DNA from 4 places in the Cohnella suwonensis genome. Region 4 is predicted to be linked to each of the others. Evidence: predicted binding sites of a transcription regulator. Region 4 holds the regulator's gene; each other region holds the start of a gene.
The links. Region 4 encodes Rex, which represses fermentation and respiration genes when NADH is low (regulators of the CRP and FNR family bind a similar motif). Its sites were predicted from a motif close to TTGTGAAATATTTCACAA; they were not measured.

Region 1 (5,296 bases), on a different contig from region 4:
CATTCTCCGTCCTCGGTGAGCAGATCGAGCACGAAATGATCGTCCCACAGCTCTAGCGTCGGGTCGGCTTTGACCCTTTCAACCAGCGCACGAACGATCTCGAATCCCGTCGCGTCCCCGTTCGCATGGAGAATGCGACGCTGGCTATGCGCGCCTTCCTTCGTCAAAGCGAACTGGCCGTCTTCTTCGTCGAAGTTGGTGCCGTAACGAATCAGTTCCTGCACACCTTGAGGTCCTTCATGCACAAGAACGTCGACCGCCTCGGCTTCGCAAAGTCCGGCACCGGCGATCAACGTATCTTGCGCGAGGAAATCCGGAGAATCCTCGTCCGATATAACGGCGGCGATACCGCCTTGCGCATAGCGCGTATTGCTGTCGAACAGCGATTTCTTCGTGATCATCAGCACGCGTTTCGTCTCGCTTGCTTTCAAGGCCGTATACAAACCCGCGATGCCGGCGCCGATGACGATGACGTCGGTCTCTATGCGGGGAAGCTTGTCCAGATCAAAATCGACAACGTAACGTGGAATCATGAGTAATTAGGTCCCCTACTCCAACAAGAGAGTAGCGCACGCTACTCGGGTCAATTACTTGACCAGCAGCATGCGCTCCAGCGATAAACGTGCTTTGTCCGCGACGTCCTGCGGCACGTAGATTTGCGGTTGCATCGTCTCGAGACACTTGACGACCTTCTTCAGATTATTGACTTTCATGTTCGGGCAGACAAGGAACTTCGACGCGAAATGGAACGTCTTGTCCGGGCTGTCCAGACGAAGCTGGTAACCGGTACCGTCTTCGGTGCCGACGATGAATTCCTTATGGTCGGATTCCCGGCAATATTTCAAGATCGCCGTCGTGCTGCCGACGAAATCCGCCATCCCGACGACTTCCGGACGGCATTCCGGGTGAACGACGAACCGCGCGTTCGGGTGCTTCGCCCGCATCTCCTCGACGTCTTTGATCGTCAGCATGTCGTGGGTGTTGCAGTAGCCTTCCCAGATGATCATATTCTTGTCGGTGAATTGTTGGACGTAATGGCCCAGGTTCTTGTCCGGACACCAGATGATCTCGTCGGAATCGACCGAATTGACGACTTTGACCGCGTTCGCGGACGTGCAACAAATATCGGTTTCCGCTTTGACATCGGCGGAGGAGTTAATGTAGGTAACGACTTTGGCGTTAGGATGCTTCGCTTTGAGCTCGCGCAAGCCGATCGGATTGACCATGTCCGCCATCGGGCATCCGGCCCGTTCGTCCGGTACGAGCACCGTCTTGTTCGGCGCCAGGATCTTGGCGCTTTCCCCCATGAAATGAACGCCGCAGAATACGATGACGTCCGCGTCGGTCGAAGCCGCCTTCTGGGCGAGCAGGAACGAGTCCCCCCGGAAATCGGCAACCTCCTGTATTTCATCGCGCTGATAATAATGCGCGAGTATGATGGCGTTCCGTTCTTTCTTCAGCTGCATCAGCCGCTCGCGCAATTCGCGGTTCTGTTCCGCTTTGCGCTCCAGAGCTAAAGCCTCCATAACGTTCCCCTCCCTATGCTGTCCGGCTGTCCGGCTGTCCGGCTGTCCGGCTGTCCGGCTGTCCGGCTGTCCGGCTGTCCGGCTGTCCGGCTGTCCGGCTGTCCGGCTGTCCGGCTGTCCGATTAGATTGTGAATGAATGCACAAACATGGCGAGAATGCTTTCTTTATTGTAGACGAAAAGGACTTCGTTCATTAACACTTAATTTACACGTGCCGGATAGGGCTGTCAATTCAAATAGACGCCATTATAAGCCCTTTTTCGGCGTTTATCGCCCGCATGGCAAACGGGGTGTCCCCTATGCGCCCTTCCGCGCGGGAACACCCCGTTTTAGGTGTGACTACGTTTATTTGTTCTCGTCCGGTTCTTCGTCCTTACGCAATTCCGGCGTCGGAGGAAGCGGTTCGTCTTCGCGGGTCTGGATGCGCACTTTTACGCCGCCCAGCACGTCAACGATCGGTTCTACCTTCGACTCTTCGCCGGCGGATCCGGAACCCGAGCCTTCCGCGACTTCGATCGTGCCCTTCTCGATAAGCGACTTGATTTGGTCGAGATCGAGCGTCTCTTCGTCGAGCAGCGTCTTGGCGATGAGGTGCATCTCCGCGCTCTTCTCGTTCAGCAGCTTCTTCGCGCGATCGTAGCAATCGCGCGTAATGCTCTGCATCTCTTGGTCGATCTCGTAAGCGATCGCGTCGGAGTAGTTCTGCTCGTGGCCGATGTCGCGTCCGAGGAACACTTGGCCTTGAGAGCTGCCGAACTGCATCGTGCCGAGCTTGTCGCTCATCCCGTATTCCATGATCATGGCGCGCACGATGCTTGTTGCGGACTTGAAGTCGCTATAAGCTCCGGTGCCGATCTCGCCGATGAAGATTTCTTCCGCCGCGCGGCCGGCGAGAAGGCCCGTTACTTTATCGAGCAGCTCTTGCTTCGTGACGAGCATCCGGTCTTCCTTCGGCAACATGATGACGTATCCGCCCGCGCGTCCACGCGGAATGATCGTAACCTTGTGAACCGTGTCCGCGTGCTCGAGGAAGAATCCGGCGATCGTGTGGCCCGCTTCGTGATAAGCGACGATGCGCTTCTCGCGGTCGCTGATGACTCGGCTCTTCTTCTCCGTGCCGACGACGACGCGGTCGATCGCTTCGTCGACTTCCTGCATCGCGATGTCTTTCTTGTTGCGACGGGCGGCGAGGAGCGCCGCTTCGTTCAGCAAGTTCTCCAGATCGGCGCCGGTGAAGCCGGTCGTCCGCTTGGCGATCGTGCCGAGACGCACGTCTTTGTTAAGCGGCTTGTTGCGCGCGTGAACTTTCAGTACCGCTTCGCGGCCTTTGACGTCCGGACGGTCGACCGTGATCTGACGATCGAAACGGCCCGGGCGAAGCAGAGCCGGGTCGAGGATGTCCGGGCGGTTCGTCGCGGCGACGATGATGATGCCTTCGTTCGCGCCGAAGCCGTCCATCTCGACGAGCAATTGGTTGAGCGTCTGTTCGCGCTCGTCGTGACCGCCGCCGAGGCCCGCGCCGCGTTGACGACCGACGGCGTCGATCTCGTCGATGAAGATGATGCAAGGAGAATTCTTCTTCGCGTTCTCGAACAAGTCGCGGACGCGGGATGCGCCGACGCCGACGAACATCTCGACGAAGTCGGAACCGGAGATCGTGAAGAACGGTACGCCCGCTTCGCCCGCAACGGCGCGAGCAAGCAACGTCTTACCGGTACCCGGAGGGCCGACGAGCAGAACGCCCTTCGGAATGCGGGCGCCGAGAGCGGCGAATTTGCGCGGATCTTTCAGGAACTCGACGACTTCGACCAGTTCCTGTTTCTCTTCGTCCGCGCCGGCCACGTCTTCGAACGTGACCCGCTTTTTCTCTTCATTATAAAGGCGCGCGCGGCTCTTGCCGAAATTCATCACTTTACCGCCGCCGCCCTGCGCCTGATTGATCAGGAAGAAGAACAGAACGAACATGATAATGAACGGAATGATGGAGGTCAAGAACGTGAGCCAGAAGTTTTGTCCCGGCGTCTTTTTCAATTTGTATTCGAAGCCTTTTTCCTTGCTCCAGTCTTCGAATTGGCCCGTCGTGCGTTCCGAGATCGGCGCGCGGCCCGAGAACAATTCGCCCTTCTCTTCGGAAGACTTCGGATTAAGCTCGCCGGAGACGAGATACGTGCCGTTCTGGAGCTGCAACGTAATCGACTTCACGTTGCCTTGCTGAACCACTTTCACGATTTCGCTGTAGCTAAGTTCTTTGGTCGTTTCGTTCTTTCCGATGAAGAACTGAACGATTCCGACCGTCACCAAGAAGATGAGTAAGTAGAAACCTGTATTCCGGATGAACCGATTCATCCCCGACCTCCTCTCGACAAGCTTTTCATTATTTTACCATAGCCTGTCTTGGCATCACAATCATCGCGCCCGACCCGATGAACCGGGGCGTCTAGCTCGTATACACTTCGGGTTTCAGTACGCCGACGTAAGGCAGGTTGCGGTACCTCTCCGCGTAATCGAGGCCGTATCCCACGACGAAAGCGTCCGGAATGGTGAAGCCCGTATAGTCCGCGTTCAAGTCGACCGTACGGCGGCCCGGCTTGTCGAACAGCGCCACGACGTTGACGGACAGCGCGTTGCGGCGCTCCAGCACGTCGATCAGGTAGCTTAAGGTGAGCCCGCTGTCGATAATATCTTCTACGATCAGTACGTCGCGTCCTTCGACGGAAGCGTCCAAATCTTTAATGATCTTGACTTCTCCGGACGATCTCGTCGAATTGCCATAGCTCGATACGGCCATGAAATCCAATTCGATCGGAATCGTAATGTTCTTGGACAAGTCCGCCATAAAAATAAAAGCGCCCTTCAGTACGCAAATGACGAGCGGATTGCGCCCCTCGTATTCGCGGCTGAGCGAAGCCCCCAGCTCCTGTACCTTCTGCTGTATTACTTCCTCCGAGTATAGAACTTCTTGAATGTCGTTGTGCAAAGAAGGTACCTCCCAGTGAGATTATTACACGGTATGATGGCATGACACCGATCATGCAAGCTTATCATCGCGTTCGAACGGTTTAATGTCCGAACGGCCGCTTACGTTTTCCGATCTTCGGCGTACGCGATTCGCAAAGTCGCGGCCGTAGCCTCCGTTACGAGCGCATGTCCGGACCTTCGAAGCCCGGGAATCCACAGAACCCGTCCGTCTCCGTTCGCCAAGATAGGCACAAGATCGCGGAGAGAACGCGGTACTTTCGCATCGACGAACATATCTTGCACTTTTTTGGTGCCGTTTAGTCCGTACGGTTGCATCAGATCGCCCGGCAATCGGCTTCTGACCGTCAGCGGAAACGCCAGCTCGCCGAAGTCGAACCGCGCTTCGTTGCGGTCCGCCTTGCCGCCGGGAACCGATCCCCGAAGCAGCTCCAGCTCGAACCGGCCTCCCGTCTCGCCGATGTTCAATTCGTCCATGCCGTCGGTTACCGCATACGCAAAATGAAAAGGAATCGACTCCGGATGCCCGGGGCCAATATAACTTTCCTCATATTCCCTTCGCAGCACCCATCCGTTCCCGAGATCCAACCGGATCGACGTCGGACGATGTTGCGTCATGGCCTCCGCGAGCTCCTCTATTCTAAGGAAATCCAGCATTTGGCGCGGGTTTGAAGAACAGTTTAATATTAATTTAATCAATCTGCGTTGTAAAGCGACGTGAAGGCCGCGGAACCAACGTCGCTCTAGCCGAAACCCCTGTCCCGACGGCCGAACTCCTTCTCGGAAAGCTTGCA
Region 2 (5,296 bases), on a different contig from region 4:
TAATATTCGTGTCCAAATAAAAGTCATATAAATAAACCGGCGAATCCCTGTAAAGAATCGTTTTGACCCTGCTATATTTCTTTACCGATTCATGTAAGTACTTCTTGTAGGCGGCACCGCTCCTAATAAGCAGTTGATTAAACTGGTCTGAACCCTTTTTGTATATTACGGAAATGATTCTTTCGATATTATTTTGAACCAATTCCGACGCTATCGATCCGAAATCAATATTCATGAATATCCTCCAAACCCTTCGCTTTATCCCTCTATTAGCTATTTCGATCATTTTTGACGTTTTCCTTCATTTGGATAACTTATTAAAAAAAGCCCGCAGATGACAACCTGCGAGCCATTTTTCTAACCTTCCATCGATCGAATAAGCTCCTTCAGCTTCTCCGCCGAAAGGCGCAATTCGCGTTGCTCCCGCTCCGACAAATCCAGCTGCAGCACCTCGCGGACGCCGCCGCGATCGACGACGCACGGAACGCCCAGGTAGACGTCGGAGATGCCGTGATAATCCCGCAGCAGCGTCGATACGTTCAATACGGCGCCTTCGTCGCGGAGAATCGCGGTGCAGATCCGGTCGAGCGCGAGGGCGACCGCGTAGTAAGTCGCGCCCTTAGCGGCGATGATCTCGTACGCGGCGTCCTTCGTGTTCGCGAAGATCCGCTCCTTCTTCTCTTCGTCCAGCCGAATGCCCGTTCCGGCGACGTTGGCCAAGCTCCAGAGAGGCAGCTCGGAGTCGCCGTGCTCGCCGATAATATGCGCGTGCACGCTTCGCGGATCGATGCCGAGCTCTTCGCCGATCAGGTACCGGAACCGGGCGCTGTCGAGCAACGTGCCCGAACCGATAATTCTGCGAACCGGCCATTGCGACTTTTGCCACGTAAAATAACTCATGATGTCCACCGGATTGGACGCGATCAGCAGAATGCCGTCGTCGTTATGCTTCAGCACTTCGCCGATGATGCTATCGAAGATGGCCGAGTTTCTCTTCAGCAGGTCGACCCGCGATTCGCCCGGTCTCTGCGCCGCTCCCGCCGTGATGACGATAATGCTAGCCCCGCGGCAGTCCTCGTAATCGCCGGCCCATACTTTCGTTTTCCCGACGAAAGGAAGCCCGTGATTCATGTCGATTGCGTCGCCCTTTGCTTTGTCCTTGTTCGCGTCGATCAGCACCAATTCGTCCGCCCGTTCCCTCAGCAGCAGCGTATACGCCGTAGTTGCTCCGACGGCGCCGACGCCGATGACGACGATCTTCGTTTTACTCATCCCGATCACTCTCCGCTTCGTTAAGTTGGTCTTCCCGTTCGTCCAAATGTTCTTCCAAATCCGGTTTATTCACGTAGTGATACATAAACCCCATTAACAATCCGCCGCCGATCAGATTGCCGAAGGTGACGGGGATCAGGTTATGGAGCACGCCGCCCATCGAGATCGTCCCCGGGTGGTGCAAGACGAGCGCGATCGCGAACGTGCACATGTTGGCGATGCTATGCTCGTAACCGGAAATAAAGAAGCAGAACACGAACAGAATCATCGCGAACATTTTGGCGCCGTCGCCCTTCATCGACATCGGGAGGAAGAACGCCAGGCAGACGAGCCAATTACAGAGGATCGCCCGGAAGAACAGCTCCATCATCGGCAAGTTCATCTTCTTGTCCACGACGCTGAGCAGGAATCCGTTGACCGACGACTCCGAGAACAAGCCCGTCGTATAGATCAATAGCGCGAAGAACGAGGCGCCCAGAATGTTGCCCAGGTAGCTGAATAGCCATAGCCGCATGACGTCGGACCAGCGCAGTTTGCGACGCAGCGCGGCGTAGGTGTAATAGAACGTATTGCCCGTGAACAAGTCCCCGCCGCCGTAGGAGATCAAGATAATGGCCGCCCCGAACGTGATCGCCGCCATCGGATACGTCAGCGGCGAGTGCTCCGCGTAGAAGAAGCTACCCGTCTTGAAAGCGACGATGACCCCGAACCCGATGAACATGCTGGCGAGCGCGGATCGGGCGAGATAACGGAGACGACTCGTCGCGAATACCCGGTGCTTCTTAAGGGCGAGCCGTTCGACCTTCTTGAGTGCTTCGACTTCCATGGCGCCCACCTTCCCTCCGAAGGAGATAAGCGTAGATTACGCGAAGCGAAGGCCTTGCGATGTGCGAAAAATCACATTTACGTGCCCGAAATAGCTCAACGGACAAAAAAACCCGACCTCGAAAGGTCGGGTTCTTCATGCCGGAGCCGACGAGTCGGACTCCTATCGTTTTAATGTCGCCGCCGAACTCATTCCCCGACTTTGTGATGAATCGGGCTAGTGTTCGCGAGCGCGACGAGCATTCTTTCGCTTTTCACCATTTCGGACTGACACAAAGGACACTGATGCGTAGACGAGAGCGCGAAATTGTCCCTCATCCATCCCTTGCAGTTCTCATCCGAACAAGACCAGATCGCGGTTAGTTCCTCGGGCAACTCTTCAGCCGTTTTTTTCCGAGAAGAATACAAGAACATCCCTCTTTCCATCCTGAAGTGGGTGATGCGAAGAAAAATGCCCCAAACGGGAAGTCCGGGGCATGGTTCGCTTGCTTACAGTTTAACGACGTTCTCGGCTTGCGGGCCGCGATTGCCTTGTACGATGTTGAACTCAACGCGTTGGCCTTCGTCCAAAGACTTGTAGCCGTCGCCTACGATCGCGCTGAAGTGTACAAATACGTCGTTACCGCCTTCGACTTCGATGAAGCCGAAGCCTTTGTCCGCGTTAAACCATTTTACGATTCCCGATTCCATTTTGTTTAACCACCTTTTAATATTTACATGACCTTCTTATTTTATGAAACAAAATAAAAATTCACATATTGGACAAGGTTATTAAGCTGCGAGCAACAACAACCCTCTACAATATGTGAATTAGGTCATTTTATTCAACCTACTCACTATACCGCATCCTCGTGCAAAAAGCAATCGGACCAGTGCCCATTCCTCATGGAATGCCTGGTCCGATTTGATTTTCTATGCTATTTCGCTGCTGCCGCCGCTTTCAGAAGCACGGCAACGGCTTCCGCCCGGGTGGCGCGGTCTTGCGGAGCGAACCGGTTGTCGCCTTTTCCTTGCGCGATGCCCGATTGCTTCGCGTAAGCGACGCCGGCTCTCGCCCATGCCGGGATATCCTTATCGTCCGAGTAACCGGTCGTCGTTTGCGCGTCCGCCGAATGTCCAAGGGCGTTCGCGATCATCGCCGCCATCTCGGCGCGGGTGATCTCCGCATCCGGGCGGAAGCTGCCGTCCGCGTAGCCTTTCAAGATCCCTGCCTTTACCGCCAACGCGACGGCCTTCTTCGCCCAAGCTCCGATGTTCGCCGCGTCGGCGAAGGTGAGCTGCGCTTCCTCGCTCTGCAGCTTGAGCGCGTTCACCAGCATGACGGCGAACTCGGCGCGCGTCACGGTCCGGTTCGGCTTGAACGTGCCGTCCGGGTAACCCGAGGCGATTCTGCTCTCCACCGCTTGCTTGATGCTCGCTTCCGCCCAATGTCCGGCGATGTCGCGGAATGCAGCATCCGTTGTCTCTTTCGTCGGCGTTTCCTCCGTTACGGCCAAGCCCGTTTTCCCGTCAACGACGAGCACGGCGAATTTCGTGAAATGATCGACTTCCGCGCTTATGCGATTCCCGTTGATCTTGCCGCCTTCCACTTTCACCCAAAGCTTCTTCACTTCATCATAGTAGAAGATCGCAACCGTTTGTCCGCTCTTTACTTTTGCCTGATCGAACGATAACGTCAGCGTAACCGGCTTGCTGAAGTTTTCCGAAAAGTTTTTCAGCAATTCGTACACCGGGCTGGACAAAATCTCTCCATTGCTCATTACACTTTGCGTATTCGACACGATCTCAATCGTTAAGTCCAGCTGCTTGCTTGAAACGCCTGTTGGGATGGAGATGACGATCGCTTTATCCAGGCTCACCTCGCCGATTCTTCCAGCCGGAAGCGTAATTTTCCCGTCCTTAGAGGTGATCGGGCTTAAGCCTCCGCCACCTCCGCTGCTGCCGCTGCTGCTGCTGGAAGCGCGGTTCACGGTTACCGTATACACGTTCTCCGTGCCGTCCTGCGCGGTCACCCCGATCCGAATCGGGTTCGCCCCCACGATCAGGCCGGATGCGCGATAGGTATAAATCGCTCCCGTTACCGTCTGATAAACGGCTCCCGTGACGGACAAGGTTTGGGCCGGGTCTGCCTGCACGAAAGAGACATTCAGGCTGGACACCGCGTAATCCAAGTCCACGTTGTAATTCAAATTCGATGGCGTAAACGATGGCGACAACGTTCCCTGATCCACGGACAGGTTGGACAACAGCGCGTTGTTGCTTCGCCATTGCGCGTACAACGTGAAATTGTCCGCTCCCATGACGAACGTATCTCCCGCTGCGTAACGCGTCCCGCTTCCGTCCGCCGACGTGTTCCACCCCGCGAACGTATAGCCTGCCTTGATCAGATTCCCCGTGTTGCCTAGCACCATGACGCTGGCGTTTTGGTTATAGTTGCGGTTTGCCGGTGCATTCCCGGACGTAGCGCCGTTGCCGTCGTAGGCGACGGTGGACTTATCCAACCATTTCATCATCGTGGCCTTGTTGGAATTTCCCCCGTCTACATAAGCGACGTAAGAATCGCCGTCGTACACATTCAGCGAAATGTAATTGGCCGCGCTTGCTGAAAATCCCGAGTCTCCTACCGTCTCCCAACCGCTCCCGTTGTACTTCATCACCGTAGCCTTGTCGGATTTCCCAAAATCCTTATAAGCGACATAAGGGGTGCCGTCGTACACATACAGCGAAATGTAATCGGCCTTACCTGCCGAAAACCCCTCGCTTCCCACCGTCTCCCAACTGCTCCCGTTGTACTTCTTCACCGTAGCCTTGTCGGAATTTTGCCAATCCTTATAACCCACATAAGGAGTGCCGTCGTACACATACAGCGAAATGTAATCGGCCGTGCCTGCCGAAATTCCCTCGCTCCCTACCGTCTCCCAACTGCTTCCATTGTACTTCTTCACCGTAGCCTTGTCGGCATATCCCGAATCCCTGTAAGCGACATAAGGGGTGCCGTCGAATATATACAGCGAAGTGTAATCGGCCACGCCTGCCGAGAATCCGGCGCTCCCTACCGTCTCCCAACTGCTTCCATTGTACTTCATCACGGTCGCTTTGCCGGAATTTCCATAATCCGCATAAGCAACATAAGGTGTACCGCCATAGACAGCCTGCGATACGCTAAAGGCTGCGCCGGCCGAGAATCCGGCGCTCCCTA
Region 3 (5,296 bases), on a different contig from region 4:
TTCCGACGATTTTAAAAGCGTCGTTGCTGCTATTTCGATTTCTAGTTATTTGGACAGGGTGTTCTCTATGACATCCGACCAACTTTTATCGTATTTAAGCCAGGCCAAGGACTTAGTCGATATCGATTTTAACGTGGACGACTTTAAAGCAGACCTTGTTGAATCGGTTTGTCTTATCATGCTGGACGGACTGGAGTATAAGTATACGCACCGATCGTTCCAAGAGTATTTCGCCGCGAAATTCATTGTGAGCGTGAATGACGAAGATCAGACGGATATTCTTCGAATCTTGTCGAGCAAACAAATTTCCAGCTTTAGAGTCGATAATGTATTGAATTTATTGTTCGAAATGGATAAAGAACGGTTCGAAAGAAATTTTATCATCCCGATGATTAAAGAAATGATTTCATGGCTGGAGGACGGAGCGACTTCGCAGGAAGAAAAGTATATCCGGTATATCGATTCCAAATTTGAAAGCTTTGGCATTAGTTATATTGCTTCTGGCGTAGAGGATGAGGACGAGGAGGACGATGAAGCCAGAAGAGTGGTTTTTATGCACCGCCCGAGTCCTGCCAATAGTTATTACGAAATCGTTAAATTCATTTTTGAAAAATACATCGGTATCGTACAGATCGGAACGGAATTATTACCCTCCTATCATCAGGTGGATATGATTAAGAAATACGGCGAAGAAGAAAGCGATGGGATGGAGTTTTTGGTCAGCACCGATCGGATCAGGCACGACACGGAATTAAGCAAGGAGTTCATCGGGCACGCGAGTTTTATTTTGAATAGGCTTAATTATGTCATCGCGTTGTTGCCTGTATTGGAGCAAAAACATAAAGATAAAAAAACGATCAAGGAACTTCTTTTTAAGATAAGGTCAAGCAATTAATCAACGAATGGATTGGTTCTTTAAAAGGCTTCTATATATGCGGATATGCCGCGTAGCAGGAGCCTTTTTCGTTTGTCCGGACTGTAATAACTGAATTGTGTGAAAACGTTAATGCTACAAGTCATTCACCCTGTGATATATTTTTACAATGTTAATAAAAACGATTTCATAATTTCTAAACATTGCCGGGAGGTTGTTATGCTCCGTTTTCACTCTTATATTCGAAGCCGATTGCTCATCCCGATAGTCGCCCTATTGCTCCTGACGTCGGCGCTACCGACCGTAGCCGCCGCTGCCAAAGCCGACGACGGCGTCGCCGACAACGTTACGATCATGATCGACGGCGAGAAGGCGAAGCTGGCCGATCCGGTGCGCATGAAGGACGGCAGATTGTTCTTGCCGATCGCGAGCGTCGCTTCCCTGCTGAAAGCGAAAGCCAAGTGGGACCAAGACAACGAAGCGGTGACGATCCAATCCGCCCGCGGAGACAAGATCGTGCTGAGCAACGGCGTTCCGATCGTCTACTTCAACGATAGCCGCTATCGCATGGATACGGTGCCGTTCCTGGACGACGGAAGGATGTACATACCGCTGCGCGCCGTCGCGGAGCTGCTCCACGCCACCGTGAAGTGGGAGACGGAGACGCAAGTCGCCGAGATTACGCAAATCGAGCCGGCCGTCGTGACGGCGGAGTACGGCTTGGCGGAGATCGGCGAACAGTTCGGCGTCAGCAAAGCGGCGTTGCTTAAGCGCAACGGGCTGAAAGCCGCCGAAGAGGTGAAGGAAGGGGCGAAGCTCCGCGTCGTCATCCCTTCGATCTTCGACGACGAAGCCGAACCGTATTCGAAGGACGACTACACGTTGCTCGCGAAGATAATCCAGGTGGAGTCGGGTTACGAGTCCTACGAAGGCCAACTGGCCGTCGCGAACGTCGTACTGAACCGGGTGAAGGATCCGCGCTTCCCGAAATCGATCAAGGACGTCATCTATTCGGGCAAGCAATTCCCCGCCGCGCACAACGGCATCCTGCAGAAGAGCGTGCCGAACGCCAGCGTGCTTCGCGCCGCCAAGGACGCCTTGAACGGCAAAAACAACGTCAAAGACGCCGTGTATTTCTACGATCCGAGAGTGTCCAAGGGCTCGTTCTGGTCCGGTCTGGATACGATCGCGACGATCGGCACGCACCGGTTCGCGAAGTAGCATCGGCGACGACAATCGGCATTTCCGGCATGTGAAATCCCCATCGAAAGGCGGTGGGGATTTTATTTTGCCCCCGATTCGACAACTTCATTAATTTACCGCGGAAAAGCGCAAGATTTTATCGAAAGATGCCAAATATATACTTGTACTATTCGCGCGGAAAAGGATAAAATAAAGCAATAAATGTGATTAAATTCACAAAACTTTCTTAGACTGCTGACGATTTCGATTAGGGGAGGAAACAGAATGTCTGAATCGACTGTATTGAATGCCGATCAAGGGTCCGTCGTGACCGATGCCGCGGCGAAGTTGGACGTGCTGGATCAATTGTTAAAACCGGAAGTGCAGCAAGCGATCACCCAATTGGTGGATCAATTGCCGAGGCTGGCCGAGATGATGACCGTTCTGACGAACGTGTACGATTTCGCGCAGAAGGTTGCGAAGGACAAAGTGCTGATCGAGGATACGCTCGGCGGCATCCAAGAAGTGGTCAAGCCTCTCGCGGAGAAAGCCAAAGGCTTCGCGTCCGCGGCCATCGAAGCGAGCGACCGCGCGGAGAACAGCGACGCGACGATCGGCGTGTTCGGCATGATGAAGCTGCTGAAAGATCCGGAATTGCAGAAGATGCTTCGTTTCAGCCAAGCTTACCTGAACATTCTGGGCGAAAGAAAAAATAACGGTTAATCGGACCGATCCATAGGCGAAGAACGGAGGAACATAGATGAGAAAAGAAATTCTGATTCTCGGGGCGGGTTACGGCGGGTTGCTGAGCGCCCTGTCCGCCAGACAGCATCTGTCGACCGCGGAAGCGAACATTACGATCATCAACCGCTCGAATACGCACCAAATCATTACGGAGCTTCACCGTCTTGCCGCGGGTAACGTGCACGAGAAAGCCGTCGCGCTTCCGCTCGAGAAATTGTTCAAAGGCAAGCAGATCAACGTCGTGGTCGGCGAAGTGCAATCCGTCGATCCGGAAGGCAAAAAAGTTTCCTTGAATAACGACACTTCTTACCGTTACGATGCGCTCGTGCTCGCTCTCGGAAGCGAAACGAACTACTTCGGCATCCCCGGACTTCAGGAAAATAGCTTGATCCTGAAATCCGTGAACGACGCGAACAAAATCTTCGCTCACGTCGTAGACCGCATCAAAGCGTACGCGAAGTCGAAAGACAAAGCGGACGCGACGTTCGTTATCGGCGGCGGCGGATTGACCGGCGTCGAGCTCGTCGGCGAGCTTGCCGACGAATTGCCGGCCATCTGCCGCGAGAACGGCGTGGACTTCTCCGACGTTTCCTTGAAGCTGGTCGAGGCGATGCCGACGATCTTGCCGATGTTCTCGCCGGATCTCATCCAACGCGCGGTCACGAGCCTGGAGAACCGCGGCGTCGAATTCTTGACGAGCTTGCCGATCACGGAAGTGAAAGGCAATGTGGTCACGTTAAAAGACGGTCGCACGATCGAAGCGAACACGGTCGTATGGACGGGCGGCGTCCAAGGCAACACCCTCGTCGCGAACTGCGGCATCGAAGTGAACCGCGGCCGCGCGTCCGTTAACGAAGCGCTGCAATCGGTGTCCCACCCCGACGTCTACCTCGCGGGCGACTGCGCGGTCGTCTTCGGACCGGAAGGCCGTCCGTATCCGCCGACTGCGCAATTGGCATGGCAAATGGGCGAGCTCGCGGGCGCTAACATCGCGGCTACGTTCAAGGGCACGAAACCGGATGCCTTCAAGCCGGTCTTCTCCGGTACGCTCGCGAGCCTGGGCCGCAAAGACGGCATCGGCGCCGTCGGCGGCACGGGCATCGAGCTTCGCGGCACGCCGGCTTCCCTCATGAAGAAGGCGAGCAACGCCCGTTATCTGTCCCACATCAACGGCTTGTTCACGCTGGCTTACTAAGCCGAAGGCGCGGGCCATTCCCGTACTCGCTTAACGGAATCAATAATATCCAACCCGCGATGCTAATTCGTTCGAATGGCATCGCGGGTTTATTGTTTTAAAGTAAGGTCGAAGCCCGAGGTGCTTCTTTCATTTTCGGAAGGTGATTTTAATCTTTTCTCGAATCTTATAAGCTATTAAAAGATGGAAGGAGGATCGATTAACTGGGTATCCCGTTAATCGCCTCCAAAGTCTCGCCATCCAATTGATTTCAGCGAGGGATCGAATGATAACTATTACCGAAGCTTACGTGGATAGCTTGGCATTGAACGCTAACGCGATCAAGAACGGCCGCGATCTGGTCAAGAAAAACAGTTTCCCCCTGCTATGCCGGACGGAGGACGATACGCTGTTGTTCGGCGAATGCAAGGGCAGCGGAAACGAGCCTTATCGCTGTTCCGTGGATTTCGTCAAGCCTGAAGGCCCGACATTCCGTTGTTCTTGTCCGAGCCGGCAGTTTCCGTGCAAGCATCTGCTCGGTTTGATGTACGCCTATGCGCTGGGCAAAAACTTCGCGACGGCGGCCATTCCGGAGGATATCGCGGACAAGCGCGAGAAGGCGGAAAAGCGGGAAGAGAAGAAAAAGGAAGCGGCATCCGACTCCGAGGAAACTCCGCGCAAACGCCAGACGAACAAATCCGCTCTCGTCAAGAAAATCGTAGCGCAGCTCGAGGGCATCGCATTCGCCGAGAAGCTGCTTCAAGGAATCGTTCAAGCGGGGCTGGGCGGCATCGATAAAAAGGCGATCCAGACGCTCGGCGAGCAGGTCAAGCAACTGGGCAATTATTATATTCCGGGCATTCAGGGCTCCTTTCGCGAGCTTCAGCTCGGCATGAACGCCGATCAACCGCGGGAAGCGATGTACGAGCGGGCCATTCCCCGGCTCGGCCAGTTGTACGCCTTGCTGAAGAAGAGCAGGGAATACTTGGAGCGTCGCAAGGAGAATCCGGACGAGACGACGCTAGATGCGGAATCGACCTTGGAGGAAAGCATCGGACACGCCTGGCAACTGTCGGAACTTCGGGAGAGAGGGCTGACCCGGCGCGACGCGGAATTGCTCCAGCTCGCCTTCCGATCTTATGCGGATCCCGGCCGGGAGCAATTCGTGGACGAGGGCTTCTGGATCGAGCTGCGATCCGGGCGTGTTCATGCGACGCGCACGTACAGGCCTTATCGGGCGGCGAAGCATATTCGCGAAGACGATTCCGTTTACCTGGTGGCCGCGACCAAAGAGCTGTTCGTCTATCCCGGCGAGCTTAACG
Region 4 (5,296 bases):
TCTTGCCGGTTCCCGGAGGGCCCGTGAGCAAGATGCCCTTCAACGGACGAATGCCGAGCTTCTCGATCTTATCGCGGTACACGAGGAAGTCGAGCGCCTCCGTCAGTTCCCTCTTCGGTTGCTCTTGGCCTCCGATATCCTCGAACGTCAGAAATTCAGGCTTGCGCGTCGCCGCCCGTTTGCCTGCCGTTCCCATCGCAAGGCCGCCTCGCCCTCTCGTGAACAAGAAAATCGCCCCGAACATGAGCAGTCCCATGACGATAATAGCCGGCGGCAATCCGACGTACAATAGAAACACGAGAACGACGATCGCCGCGCCGATGCCGATTTCTTTGCCGTAATCGTTTAATTTACGCATTAGACCACGCTCCTAACGTTGCGGGTTCGCGAGGCAGCACGACGAATTTCGCCGCATTGCCGTCGCGCAACGAAATATAGACGTTGTCTTCGTCCATGTCCGTCGTCGCCGTCACGCCCGGGAAATGGGCGGACAAGCCGTCCATCGCGTCACGGATGCCGGAATACTTGCGCGTCTCCATCGCTTCGGCGACGTCGAACAACGCGTAACTCCATGCTTTTTCCAACCGTTCGTTGCTGCTGGCGTCCGCCGTAAGCTCGAACTGCTTGCTTCCGATTTCTCCGGAGCCTTCTTGTTTGATCTTACGGTACACTTCGGCGATATTCGCGTCAGGCGCAAGTTTCACGTCTATTTTCACTGATCCGGCGCCCATCTCGACTGTGGCGTTCTCGACGCCGGCGATCGCGTTCGCGACCCGGTCGAGCGGCTGCTCGACGCCGTAATGGCGGTAACCGAACCAACCGCCGAACAGCACGGCTGCCGTCAGCGCGGCCGTTATCGCAATCGGTAATATTCTGATCTTGTTCATATGTCGATTCCCTCCTAATAAGTAGGTATACAAACGAAAGTTAATGTCATTAATATCAATAAAGGTCAAACCGATGGCGGACGAGGCGACGTCCGTGCGAGTTCTGAAGTCTGCGAGAATGTTCCATGCGCATCCGTACGTTTCGTACATCCATGAGTATATCAGTTTTGGTCAGCATAATCGTTATTAAAACGTTGGAAAGCGAACCAGCAACCCGCGAACCGCGTATCTACACCTTGCTTATCATACTCTGTCTGCAATAGGGTCTCACCTGACTGCAGTCACCTCAACCTCCGCTCCCCCGCCTGAAATTCGGTTACTCCTGACTACAGCTTCCAAACAAACTGTAAAAAGTGCAGGTTATTCGGCGCTGAAACGAAAAACGACCAAACAACCTGCAATTCTAAAGTTTGATGGGCCTAAATATGTCGATCCTCTCAAAAAAAAGAAAACAACCTGCATTTTTGCAGGTTGTCCTCAGGAATTTGAAGAATCGTGCGATACAAACTGCACTTTTACAGGTTGTGGGCAAGGCTCAGCGTGCGAAACGGTAAGGCCATCGAATCGGTTAAGCGGCAAAGCGCTAGCTCGACAACACGTAAGTCTTCAGCATCGTGCCATCCTTAAACGAGTAAAAGCCGAGCGATTGATGGAGATGATCGTCGTTGTTCCAGTAACGGATTTCCCAAGCCGGCTGCCCCTTGAACCAACCCGGAATCATCCGGATCGGCGCCGAGGCGCCTTCGTGCTCGCTCTCGAACTTCGCCAGCATCTGCTTTTTCGTCAAGTTGTCCGTCGTTTTCTCCTTCACGACGCCATCCGACTTCTCGAACACGACCCAGGATTCGCCGTCCGCGTCTTTGCCGGAGACGATCCACACCGTCTCGTCCCACGTATGGGACGCGGCGTCGGTCACTTCCTTCAACCCCGCTTGCTGCTTGGCGATCCGAACGGCGCGATTTTCGACGCTTCGGTAATCCTTATCCGAAGACCGGACATACAAATAGAAGCAGACGAGCACGAACACGACGAACCCCGCGACGAGAATGCCCCACTTAGCCAGCGAAAGCGAAGGCCCTTTGCGATGCCCTTCCGTACGGCTTAAATTCATCCGCGCAGCCTCCGGAAGCAAGCTTCGGCTTCGGCTTTGATTTTCTCTTCATCGAGCGTCAGAAGCTTGCCGTCTTTCAGCAATTGCTTGCCGTCGACCCATACGTGGGCGACGTCGGAACCTCTAGCCGCGTAGGCGAGATGGGATACGTAATCGGTGCGCGGCACGAAATGCGGCCGATCGACGTTCAAGGCGATGAAATCCGCCTTCAAGCCGGCTTTCAATTGGCCCGTCACGCCTTCCAAGCCGATCGAGCGCGCGCCGTAGAGCGTGCCCATGCGAAGCGCTTCCGCCGCCGGAACGACGGTCGGATCGCCGGATACGCCTTTATGAAGCAACGCCGCCATCGAGATTTCCTGGAACAGATCCAAGTTATTGTTGCTGGCCGCGCTGTCCGTTCCAAGCGACACGGTCACGCCCGCCTTGAGCAAGTCGGGCACGCGCGCGACGCCGCTCGCGAGCTTCAGGTTGCTGACCGGGTTATGCGATACGGCGACGCCTCGTTCGGCGAGCAACGCGATCTCGTCGTCGTTCAAATGAACGGCGTGAGCGACGAGCGTCGGACGCCCGAACATGCCGAGGCGGTCGAGATGTTCGACCGGGCGGTAGCCGTAATCGCGCACGTTCTGTTCCACTTCCGCGATCGTCTCCGACATGTGGGTATGCATCGGCAAGTCGAGATCGTGGGCCGCTTCGACGAATTTCAAGATGTAGTCGGGAGGGCACGTGTAAGGGGCATGCGGAGAAATCATGACGCTGACGCGCCCGTTCGCCGCGCCGTGCCAATCTTTCGCGAATTGGATGGCGTCCGCCAGCTTCGCTTTCTGAACGTCTTCCGGGCACAGTCCGATAACGCCGCGCGTCAAGCTCGCCCTCATGCCGGAGCGCTCGACGACTTCTGCGACCCGATGCATATGGTCGTACATGTCGACGAACGTCGTCGTGCCGGATTTGATCATCTCGGCGGCCGCGAGAGCCGAGCCCCAATACACGTCGTCTCCGGTATATCTCGCTTCCGTCGGCCACATATGGTTTTGCAGCCAATCCTGCAATGCCAGATCGTCTGCCAATCCGCGCAGCAGCGACATCGCCGCGTGCCCATGCGTGTTCACGAGTCCCGGCATGAACAGATAACCTTTGCCGTCCAGCTTGGCGGACGCGAGCGATTTCTCTTCCTCGGGCGCTTCTCCTTCGCCCAGAGCCGCGATCCGTTCATCTTCCACCGCCATCCAGCCTTGGAATTTCGGTTGGTCGTCGTCCATCGTGACGAAATAGCCATTCTCGATCAGTAACCGCGTCATTAAAGTCCGTCTCCTTCTTTCGATCCGTTGATCGAGTCCATATAATAAGCGAGGCTGAGCAGCTCCGCGGTAAAATCCGCATGGTGAATTCTGACGCCGGGCGCGGCCTTCAAGACGACCGGCGCGAAGTTCAGAATGCCCCGAATGCCGGAAGCGACGAACTGATCCGCCACGTTCTGCGCCTCGGTAGCCGGCACCGTAATGATGCCGACCGAAATATCCAGCCGCTCGACGGACTTGGCGAGCTCCTTCATCGGCTGAACGGTCAGCCGGTTGATCATCGTGCCCTTCTTGCTTTCGTCCGCGTCGAATACGGCGACGATTTTCATGTTGTCTTTAATATACGTATTATAATTGCATAGCGCGCGCCCCAGATTGCCCGTCCCGACGAGTGCGACGTTCAACGTCTTGTCCAGCTTCAAGATCTGGCGGATTTTCTCGATCAAATAATCGACGTTATAGCCGACCCCTTTACGCCCGAACTCGCCGAAGTACGCGAGGTCTTTGCGAATTTGCGCCGGATTCAGGTCCAGCTTCTCTCCGAGCTCTTGGGAGGAAACCGTATGAATGTTGCTTAAGCTGAGTTCATTCAGAAATCGTAAGTAAATCGGCAGCCTCCGGACGACCGCCTCGGAAATTTTGATCGGTTTCATTCAAGTCCCCTCCTTTCTTTCATCGTGATCGGGAAACAGCCACTCGCGAGCCCTGCCCGCCATCGCGGCCGTCGGTAAATGCTCCATTTTCGGTCCCGGCAACGAGTACAGGAAATGCTTCCCGTAATACGTGTCGATTACCCTCGTATCGTACAGCAGCACGATGCCCCGATCGGTCGCCGTTCGCACGAGCCGGCCGAAGCCTTGCTTGAAGCGGATGACCGCCTGGGGGAGCGACAGCTTCATGAACGGATTTTTGTTCTCCGCTTGCAGCTTTTCCGCTTTCGCTTCCGCGACAGGATGATTCGGCGGCTGAAAAGGCAGTCTGACGATCGCGAGACAAGTGAGAGCGTCCCCCGGTAAGTCGATGCCTTCCCAGAAGCTGCTCGTGCCAAGAAGCACGGAAGCCGGTTGCTTGATGAATTGCTGGGTCAACCGGCTGCGGCTGCCCCCGTCGAGACCTTGGCCAAGCACTTGAATGCCGGCCGGCTCGAGCTTTTCTTTCAACGGTCCGTAGACCGTTTTCAGCATCCGGTGCGACGTGAACAGAACGAGCATGCGGCCTCCCGCCGTCCGCGCCATTTCCTCCAAGGACGACGTAAGAGCGGCGACGAACGCGGCTTCTCCGTCCCTCCCTTTGATGCCCGGAAAATCGCGGGGAATAAGGACGAGCGCTTGTTCCCTGTATTTGAACGGGGAAGGCAACATCGCCGTTTTCAACTTCCCGGCTTTATCCGCCTCGATTAATCCGAGCTGCTCGGTCACGTAACCGAACGACTTGTCGATCGTTAACGTCGCGGACGTCATGACGACGCTCGCTTTTTTGTCGAACACGCCTTCCTTCAGCAATTCGCTGACGTCGGAAGGAACGCCGTATATCCATACGGATCTTCCCCGGTACTGGGAATGCCCTTCGATCCAATAGACGTATTCCGGTCTGCCGAGCGTGACGAACGACTGCGTGTCCGCCCTCGTGTTCGACAAATCCTTCAGCACGCCGCCCATGTCGGTCAGAAGCCCTTGCAGGCTTAGTTCGTCCGCTTCCTCCCTCATGTCGACGACGATCTTCTCCATCGGCCGAATGAAATCCGACAGCAGCTGAATGACGTTATTGCCGTCTACGGTTAACGCTTCCCATTGCGGGGGCAGTTGATCCGGCTTCAGCCTGTACGTCATGTTGCCCGTTTCGTCGGCCGCGGCGTTGGAGGCGAGCATGCCGAAGGAGGCGTCCATCCAGCGTTCCCACGCTTCCCGGATCTCGGTCAGCTTGGGCGCAAGCTCTTCGAGCTTCTCCGCCCAAGCGGTCGCGTGCGTCGATCCCATTGCCGATGCGGCAGAGATGAG

Region 1: the regulator Rex is predicted to act here: its motif matches at 1,654-1,671, upstream of nadA (quinolinate synthase NadA).
Region 2: the regulator Rex is predicted to act here: its motif matches at 2,158-2,175, upstream of ACFPPD_RS09780 (formate/nitrite transporter family protein).
Region 3: the regulator Rex is predicted to act here: its motif matches at 2,279-2,296, upstream of ACFPPD_RS09800 (DUF1641 domain-containing protein).

The regions. Positions count from the first base shown of each region.
Region 1 covers NZ_JBHSMH010000016.1:22,700-27,995, forward strand. Annotated here, with positions in the region: gene nadB (L-aspartate oxidase) at 1-533, opposite strand, end outside; gene nadA (quinolinate synthase NadA) at 588-1,526, opposite strand; gene ftsH (ATP-dependent zinc metalloprotease FtsH) at 1,872-3,872, opposite strand; gene hpt (hypoxanthine phosphoribosyltransferase) at 3,964-4,503, opposite strand; gene tilS (tRNA lysidine(34) synthetase TilS) at 4,605-5,296, opposite strand, start outside.
Region 2 covers NZ_JBHSMH010000023.1:39,703-44,998, reverse strand. Annotated here, with positions in the region: gene ACFPPD_RS09790 (NACHT domain-containing protein) at 1-235, opposite strand, end outside; gene ACFPPD_RS09785 (L-lactate dehydrogenase) at 358-1,272, opposite strand; gene ACFPPD_RS09780 (formate/nitrite transporter family protein) at 1,265-2,098, opposite strand; gene ACFPPD_RS09775 (cold-shock protein) at 2,287-2,511, opposite strand; gene ACFPPD_RS09770 (cold-shock protein) at 2,587-2,787, opposite strand; gene ACFPPD_RS09765 (S-layer homology domain-containing protein) at 3,015-5,296, opposite strand, start outside.
Region 3 covers NZ_JBHSMH010000023.1:45,735-51,030, forward strand. Annotated here, with positions in the region: gene ACFPPD_RS09790 (NACHT domain-containing protein) at 1-895, shown strand, start outside; gene ACFPPD_RS09795 (cell wall hydrolase) at 1,094-2,095, shown strand; gene ACFPPD_RS09800 (DUF1641 domain-containing protein) at 2,342-2,779, shown strand; gene ACFPPD_RS09805 (NAD(P)/FAD-dependent oxidoreductase) at 2,817-3,995, shown strand; gene ACFPPD_RS09810 (SWIM zinc finger family protein) at 4,261-5,296, shown strand, end outside.
Region 4 covers NZ_JBHSMH010000005.1:260,834-266,129, forward strand. Annotated here, with positions in the region: gene ACFPPD_RS03270 (AAA family ATPase) at 1-358, opposite strand, end outside; gene ACFPPD_RS03275 (hypothetical protein) at 351-887, opposite strand; gene ACFPPD_RS03280 (cell wall elongation regulator TseB-like domain-containing protein) at 1,471-1,998, opposite strand; gene ACFPPD_RS03285 (amidohydrolase) at 1,995-3,299, opposite strand; gene ACFPPD_RS03290 (redox-sensing transcriptional repressor Rex) at 3,299-3,952, opposite strand; gene dinG (ATP-dependent DNA helicase DinG) at 3,953-5,296, opposite strand, start outside.